2 regions of the Rothia sp. P7208 genome follow, and region 2 is predicted to be linked to the other one. Evidence: predicted binding sites of a transcription regulator. Region 2 holds the regulator's gene; the other holds the start of a gene.
What was found. Region 2 encodes HspR, which represses chaperone genes until heat shock. Its sites were predicted from a motif close to AAGTTGAGTCNNNNNGACTCAACTT; they were not measured.
Positions count from the first base shown of each region.

Region 1: clpB (ATP-dependent chaperone ClpB) is a predicted target of HspR. The motif match lies at 2,345-2,369, and genes of this name have one in related genera.

Region 1 covers NZ_JBLXXW010000001.1:375,046-379,475, reverse strand. The annotation lists gene ACN084_RS01755 (VIT1/CCC1 transporter family protein) at 1-255, opposite strand, end outside; gene ACN084_RS01750 (Dps family protein) at 352-855, opposite strand; gene ACN084_RS01745 (HAD family hydrolase) at 970-1,635, opposite strand; gene ACN084_RS01740 (hypothetical protein) at 1,721-2,287, shown strand; gene clpB (ATP-dependent chaperone ClpB) at 2,441-4,430, shown strand, end outside.
Region 2 covers NZ_JBLXXW010000008.1:60,025-64,454, forward strand. The annotation lists gene dnaK (molecular chaperone DnaK) at 1-25, shown strand, start outside; gene ACN084_RS07540 (nucleotide exchange factor GrpE) at 29-613, shown strand; gene ACN084_RS07545 (DnaJ C-terminal domain-containing protein) at 798-1,751, shown strand; gene ACN084_RS07550 (heat shock protein transcriptional repressor HspR) at 1,754-2,176, shown strand; gene ACN084_RS07555 (alanine/glycine:cation symporter family protein) at 2,433-3,881, shown strand; gene trmB (tRNA (guanosine(46)-N7)-methyltransferase TrmB) at 4,057-4,430, opposite strand, start outside.

The DNA.
Region 1 (4,430 bases), on a different contig from region 2:
TTTTGCTAAGAACTCGAGAATATACGCACTAATAGAGGGGCGTGGTGTGGGTTCTGCATGTGCTCCTAGGAGCTGTCTCCAATGGTTTTGGTGACGTTGTTCTGCGGTGGCGACTTCGTGGAGGATTTCAGCTTCGGCGCCTTGTGATCGTTGTGCTAAAGACGCGTAAATTTTTGCTTCAGATATTTCTTCAGCGAGGTATCGTCTCCAGCGTTTGATCTCTTGGGGTGTTGGTTCGTGCTGTTCTTGCTCCATGGTTTTTACCTTATAACGAGAGACCGGCTGTACACCATAAGTTTTTATGGTGTACAGCCGGTTGTTAGGTTTCTCTCTAGAGAGGTGCTTTAGACCTTAGACGAGGTTGCCTTCGCCGTCTTCGAGGTGTGCTCGTACGAACCACTGGAATTTTTCGAGTTCTGCGGTCTGAGAGATGAGCAAATCTTCGGTGACGGGGTCGATGTCTGCGACCTTTGCGATGGCTACGCGGTGGTCTTCAATGATGCGGGTGTATACCTCGTTGAGTGCGCGGAGGTGATCAAGCGCCTTAGCGCGGCCGAGGGGGTATTCTTCCCAGGTGCGCTGTTCGGTGAGGTCTCCGGCTAGTCCGTTAGGTGCTACTCCGAGAGTTGCCATGCGTTCTGCAATGTCATCTGCGTAGGTGCGTACGAGGGATACCTGTGGGTCAATCATTTCGTGAACGCCGATGAAAGATGGTCCGACAACGTTCCAGTGAGCGTGCTTGAGTACGAGTTGGAGGTCGTTCATTGCGTGGAGGCGCATCTGGAGGAGTTCTCCGACCTGATGTCCTGAGTTCTCGGTGATTCCTGGTACGGTAAATGATGCAGTGTTTGCCATTGTTGTTGCCTTCCTGTGTATTTGTGATGTTCTGTGAAGTGTTGGGTAAATGTGGGATTTCCAACGCTTCGTTATTACGAATATATCAAGAATAGAAGGCCCTTGCAAGCTTTATTATGAATTACTCAAAATAAGGATGTCCTTAAGAGATAGGTTAGCATGGCTAACCTTAGTCGTCCCTTTGGTTTTAATAACATCTATCTCACCTGGGACAATAACAACTTTCATGCCTGCAGATAGTGCACTTTGAACACCTGAAGGAGAGTCTTCCACCGCCACGCAACGCTGAGGATTAACGCCGAGTTGCTTTGCGGCCTGCAGATAAGGCTCAGGGTGTGGCTTTGGGTTGGTAACTTGTTGATCACCAATAATTACTGAAAAAGTTTCGGGGGATAAGCTGGCAGTATGCTCTGCTACTTTAGTGATGGCATTGGTGACAATGCCGACGGGAATGTTCGCCTTGCGAAGTTCTTGAAGAACCTCTGGTATTCCAGGAATTAAAGAAATGGTATGAGTCTCTAAAATTGTTTCAGCCTGCTTCTGAAGCTCTGCTTTCATTTCTTGAAGCTCTAGAGGTACGCCGTTTTCTTGTAATCGAATCAAAGAAGCGTCAATAGATTTTCCTAAGCAATCGGCGGTATCTTGTGCCGTCCAAAAAGCGTGATGTTCTTGTGCTATTGCTTGCTTGGCTTGTTCCCAGATGGGTTCGGTGTCTACAAGTGTCCCATCGTGGTCAAAGAAAACAGCTTCGGGTGGTGTTAGATATTGTGTATCGCTCATACGTTTACTCTATCGGAGGTTGCCTTGAAGTGTGTTGCACCATGAGTTGTTCGTCTTTGAGGGCTGTGTGTTTTAAGATGGAATAGTGACTGCAACACTCTCCAATGAGAATACTTTGATAAGGTGTCAGAGCGTTTTTGGGCGTCTCGTATATAGGCTGTCTGTGCCTGGTGCTTTCTTGAGCGCCTTATGGGTTAGTTTTGGGAGAATCCTTTTTGACGCACAAGGCGAACTGACGTGGATTTTTGCTATAAGTATCACCCCTAGTCTTTTGGTTATTCTGCTGTGCGGGTGTTATTGGGGTTATCGTGACGCTTGTAGGTATTCAAATGGGCGTTCCTTGCCTGTGTTTTTAGCTTATATGCATTGCCTTACGTGGTTTTGGGCTTTTACTTTTGGGGTGTTGTGTCCTGATCGGCGTGATGGGAAAACAATCTCTGCGCTCTCTCAAATATTTGGCGAACACTACGTTGGGTTGGCTGCTGGTTTTGGTAACACTGCTGGAATCCTGACTTTTGTGAGTGCCTTCGCAGTCTTTTTTCTTGCGCTGAATTATTGCCGGCATTCTGCGAAACTGAGTGCGGGTATTACCGAAGAAGATGAAGAGCGGATAGCTCGCGAGTCTAGCGACTATGAGTTTCTTGAATCATAGTCTTTTGTATCTGTAAATATTTTTAAAACGTTTTTTCTGGGAAGTATTGCATAAACTAAGTTGAGCGTTGTAGACTCAAGTTAGTTGAACCGGGTATCGTTAATGGAGTGCTCGGACATCATAAAACAGCACACGACACAGAAAGGACACTATATGAACATGCAATTAACAAGCGCATCAGAAGAACTGCTCAACCAAGCAAATAGCTACGCTCAAACTCTCAAAAACCCATCAATAGAGCCAGAACATCTACTAAAAGCGATGCTAGATACTCGCCAGAGCCTCGCCGCAGCAACACTTAAAGTTGCAGGGGTAAACCTCGACGAACTATCTGAAAAAGTCTCCGCACAGATTAAAACTCTTCCTGCAACTTCTGGAGCAACAGTTGCAAAACCCCAAATAAGCCAAGACGTTCTCCACGCACTAGAAAATGCCCAAACGCAAGCGCAAAAACTTGGAGATAGCTATATCTCTACAGAAATCATCTTGCTAGGAATCGCTCAGGGACAAAACGCCGCAGCCACACTCCTAAAAAATAACGGAGCTACAGCACAAACCATTGAAGGAATCATCCCCAACATACGAGGAGGTAAAAAAGTGGATACTCCAAACCCCGAAGGAACTTTTCAAGCCCTGGAAAAGTACGGAACAGACCTCACAGCCATAGCACGAAGCGGAAAACTCGACCCCGTCATCGGACGCGACAGCGAAATACGACGAGTGGTACAAGTACTCTCACGACGCACTAAAAATAACCCCGTACTCATTGGCGAACCTGGCGTCGGAAAAACCGCAGTCGTTGAAGGACTTGCACAACGCATGGTCTCAGGAGACGTCCCCGAATCTTTACGCGGAAAGACACTGATCTCCCTCGACCTAGGATCCATGGTCGCAGGAGCAAAATATCGTGGAGAATTTGAAGAACGACTCAAAGCAGTTCTTGACGAAATCAAAAACTCCCAAGGCCAAATCATCACTTTCATCGACGAAATACATACTGTCGTCGGCGCCGGAGCATCTGAAGGGTCCATGGACGCCGGAAACATGCTCAAACCTATGCTTGCTCGCGGAGAACTTCGACTCATCGGTGCAACCACCCTAGACGAGTACCGCCAGAACATCGAAAAAGACGCTGCCTTAGAACGCCGATTCCAGCAAGTATACGTAGGCGAACCCAGCGTCGAAGACACCATCGGTATCTTGCGTGGACTCAAAGAACGCTACGAAGCACACCACAAAGTAGCCATCGCAGACTCCGCACTCGTTGCCGCCGCAAACCTCTCGCAACGCTATATCCCATCACGCCAATTACCAGATAAGGCCATCGACCTCATCGACGAAGCCGCATCACGGTTACGTATGGAAATTGACTCAGCTCCAGAAGAGATTGACGCTTTACGCAGAGCCGTAGACCGTATGACCATGGAAGAACTTGCCCTCGCCAAAGAAAAAGACGAGGCCTCCAAAGAACGCCTCGAAGCGCTACGGGCTGATATGGCAGATAAGCAAGAAGAACTCCGCGAACTCAATATGCGCTGGGAAGCAGAGAAAGCCGGTCTGAACCGCGTCGGAGACATCAAAAATAGCATCGATGAGCTACGCTCCCGTGCCGAAGTCGCCCAACGTGAAGGAAACTTGGCCGAAGCATCACGCCTTCTTTATGGGGAAATTCCTTCCCTCGAAAAAGAACTAACTGATGCTCAACAAGCAGAAGACCGAGTCCGCGAAGAATCTATGATTTCAGAAGAAGTCACAGCAGAAGACATCGCCGAAGTCATCAGCGCATGGACAGGTATCCCCGCAGGGAAAATGCTCCAAGGCGAAAGCGAAAAACTACTCAACATGGAAAGCGAACTCGGCAAGCGCCTCATCGGACAACACCAAGCTGTTCAAGCTGTTGCTGACGCGGTACGCCGTTCACGTGCTGGTATTAGCGACCCTGACCGCCCCATCGGTTCGTTCCTTTTCTTAGGCCCAACCGGTGTAGGTAAAACAGAGCTCGCCAAATCACTTGCACAATTCCAATTTGACGACGAACGCGCGCTGATTCGCATCGACATGTCTGAATACGCTGAAAAGCATGCTGTATCACGACTAGTCGGAGCTCCTCCCGGATACGTCGGATACGAAGAAGGCGGACAAC
Region 2 (4,430 bases):
CGATGACGACAACGAAAAGAAATAAGTGATGTCCGAGAATACTAACAACTCTCAGAACACTGATCCTTTGGAAGAAGCTTTCAACGCTCCTTCTGCACCAGAACACCCAGAGCCACAAGAAGACGCTGCAACAGAACCTCTACCTGAGGACGTTTCAGCAGAAGCTGAGGCCTCTGAAGAAGTAGCTGAAGATTTTGAGCAGGTGGCACTTGAACGCCTCGAGGATTTGCGCCGGTTACAGGCAGAGTTCACGAACTTCAAGAACCGCAGCGCAAAAGAGAAGGAACAGTTGCGTCAGTTTGTTATCTCTGATGTGGTATCTGCTTTGCTGCCAGTCATTGATGATATCGATGCAGCTCGTCAGCATGGTGACCTTGAAGAAGGCCCGTTTGCTGCCATCGCTAATAAGCTAGAGGAAACTCTTGGTAAGCAGGGTATGGAACGTTATGGTGCTGTCGGCGATAAGTTCGACCCGAAGGTTCACGAAGCTGTTCTGCAGCAGCCTTCTGAGGACATTCCAGAAGACCATGTAGCAATGGTGTTGCGACATGGGTATCGTGTGAATGATCGAATTGTGCGAACTGCACAGGTTGCTGTTGCGGCAGCAATGTAAATAGATAAAAGTGTAGGCGGGCTCGAATCAGCGGGTCCGCCTGCACTACACTTAGGGGATTTACTCCTCTGTACCGTACCTGATATGGCAGGAACGTGCCTCTGACAGAGAGGGATTAACTGCCTCTTGTTATATAGATTTTTAAGAGAACTTAAGGAACGCTTTTGAAAGGAGGCGTCAAAACATGGCTAGCGAAAATTGGCTTCATCAAGACTTCTACAAGGTGCTGGGCGTCTCTGAGAAGGCGAGCGATGCTGACATTAAAAAGGCATATCGAAAATTAGCACGTAAATATCATCCAGATCAGAACCCTGGAGATACTGTAGCTGAGAAAAAATTTAAAGAAGTATCTGAAGCGTATGATGTTCTTTCTGATAAGAAACAGCGTGAAGAATATGACCAGATTCGCACATACGGTGCCGCTGGTTTTGGTGGGGGAGGATTCCCCGGAGGTTCTGGATTCCCCGGAGGTTTCAGTAGCACTTCGACCTCCAGTAACGTTAATCTCGAAGATCTATTGGGTGGTCTTTTCGGAGGTGGAGGTTTTGGGGGTGCTTCTGCCGGCGGTTTCGGTGGTTTTTCTCAGCCTGCGCCTAAAGGTCAAGACGCTCAAACAAGTGTCACCATTTCTTTTGCTGATGCTTATCGAGGAACGACTGCTTCTGTTATTCGTCCAGATGGCTCTGAAGCTAAAGCTCGTATTCCTGCTGGCATTAAAGATGGACAAAAAATTAAGTTGCGGGGTAAAGGACACCCCGGTCCTGGCGGAGCTGGCGATTTGACGGTTGTCGTTAAGGTTCGTAAACATCCCGTCTTTACGCGTGAAGGCAATGATGTGATTGTCCATATTCCTATCAGCATTAAAGAAGCTGTTCAAGGAACTCTTCTTAGCGTCCCCACCCCTTCTGGTAAGACTGTTAAACTCCGTTTGGCTGCTGGTTCTTCTTCCGGTGTAAAACTTCGTGCTAAAGGCTATGGATTCCCCTCTAAAACCGGGGCAGGTCATCTGATGGTTATTCCAGAAATTCATCTTCCTCAGAATCTTTCTGAACAGGCGCAAGAAGCTTTTGATACGTTCCTTGCTGCTGCAGATGACAATACTGTACGAGACGAATTTCTACGGAAAGCAGCTGAGTAAGTATGGGTTTATCAGCAGATCAACCGGTTTTTGTTATTTCAGTGGCGGCAGAGCTTGCAGGGATGCACCCTCAAACCTTGCGTCAATATGACCGTCTGGGTTTAGTTCAGCCTCAGCGTGCGCCGGGACGTGCTCGTCGATACTCAGCACGAGATGTGGCGAAGCTGCAAGAGATTCAGCAGCTATCTCAAGACGGTGTTTCTCTTGAAGGCATTCGCCGTATTATGGGGCTTGAATCTGAAGTAGAGACCTTGCGTTACGAGATAGAGTCTCTACGTCAAGAGCTTGCAACAGCGAAGACTCGATTAGGGGAGTCCTCTCGCGTCTTTGCTGCTGGCGTTTCTGGCGACATCGTGAGGGTTCCTCGTGGTAAACGCCCGTCTGCCCACGCTCGTTCTCGAGCTATGGTGCTCTATCAGCCATAACTACATATTTTATGGATGAAGGTTCTGCCGTATCTATTCTTAACAGGTTTGTTCTGTTGAATGGGTACGGCAGATTTTTCTATGCTCTGCTTGTCGTCTTACTTGGTGGACATAGTTGCATATAGTGTCGCCCGTCACGTAAGCTGTGCTTTCAAGCAGTAGCTGTGGTTTCTCTCAACAAGGAACAACACTATCTGCAACACCACACATCTGCTAGGAAACCGCTCGCAACGGGCGAAAACAACAAGGAACGCATATGAACATCGACGACGTCCTCGGGGCGATTTCCTCTTTTATTTGGGGGCCCTTCGTCCTCATCCCTTTACTTCTAGGTACAGGTATTTATCTGAGTATTCGCCTCGGATTCATCCAACTGACCAAACTCATTGTGGCGAACCGTCTAGCGTTTGTTGACCGTAAAGATGCTGACGCACAAGGTGGAGACATCTCTCAATTTCAGGCACTAACTACTGCTCTTGCTGCAACAGTTGGTACCGGTAACATCGTAGGCGTAGCAACAGCTATTTCTATTGGCGGTCCAGGTGCTCTCTTCTGGATGTGGGTCACCGCTATTTTCGGTATGGCCTCTAAATACTCTGAGGCGTTTCTTGGTGTACGTTTCCGCACCCACGACTCAAAAGGTGAAGTCAACGGTGGACCACAATACTACCTTGAACGTGGTATTGGTGGAGCGCTCGGCAAATCTCTTGCAATATTCTTTGCAATCGCTGCGGTAATTGCCTCTTTCGGCATCGGTAACATGACCCAAGGTAATTCAATCGCCGGTAACCTATACACCACTTTTAACGTTCCTGTTGGCTTTACCGGCACAATCTTGGCGCTCTTGACGCTCTTCGTACTCCTCGGAGGCATCAAATCCATTGGTAAAGTTACCTCCGCTTTCGTTCCCGTCATGATTATCTTCTACGTCGGTGGCGCTCTATACATTTTAGGAACACACCTAGGGCAGATTCCTGAAGCATTCGCTACAGTCTTTTCAGAGGCATTTACCGGCACTTCTGCTGTAGGCGGTTTTGCAGGTTCAGCACTCATCTACGCAATTCAGTACGGTGTAGCTCGTGGCATTTTCTCGAACGAATCCGGCATGGGTTCTGCTGCTATTGCTGCTTCCGCTGCGCAGACAACTCACCCTGTACGTCAAGGCATGGTCTCCATGACACAGACCTTTATCGACACGATTATTGTGGTGACATGTACCGGTCTCGTTTTGATTATTACCGGTGCTTGGCATCAGAGCGAGAACGGCGAACTAATTTCTGCTTCTACGATGACGAACTGGGCATTTAGCCAAGAAATTGGTCCGATTGGTGGTTGGATCGTCACCATCGGTCTGGTACTTTTTGCGTACTCTACAATTCTTGGGTGGGCATACTACGGGGAACGTTGTATCGAACGTATCTTAGGCCGTTCTGGTGTGCTACCTTACCGTGTATTTTTCTCGGCCATAGTTTTCATCGGATGCACTGTTGAACTAACGACTGTATGGACATTCTCAGATATTGCTAATGGTCTAATGGCTATTCCAAACTTGATTGGTTTGCTCCTCCTCTCAGGTCTGATTGTTCGTGAGACTCGCTGGTATTTGAAGAATGATCCTCACCTGACAGCAACGAAAGAAGAAATCGACCAGTTCATGGAAGGCCATGACGGTGCGATTGATTCTTACGAGAAGACCGGACGCTAACCGTCTAACAAGCATTGTGTAAGTGCTTTCTTTGACGAACACCTATCACATGGGGCGGGGCGGAATACAGTTTTGTATTCCGCCCCGCCCCATAACGTAGCTATGTTCACTGCCGCTTACTCAGAGACATAACACCTGCTACAAACGTAGTTTAAACCTACCAACATTTTTTCATCTATCGACGAATATAGGTCAAATCATGTGCTCCACGGCCAGCTTCGCGAGCCTTACGTTCAAAACTCGTTAGCACTCGACCCTCCCAACGCGGCGCCCAACCGCCTTGCGGGTCTTCCTCCGTTGCACCCTCGCCACGATGCGCATTAACAAAATCGGGATGAGCGTCGAGCACGTCACGCATTACAATAGCGTATTCTTCCCAGTCAGTTGCTAAACGCCAAGTTGCACCAGATTTCAACACGCGTGCAACCTTATGGGCAAATTCTGTACTAATAAGACGGCGCTTATGATGACGAGTCTTATGCCAAGGATCAGGGAAAAACACCCACAACTCATCGACAGAAGCTGGCTCCAACATGTTCTCTAAAAGCT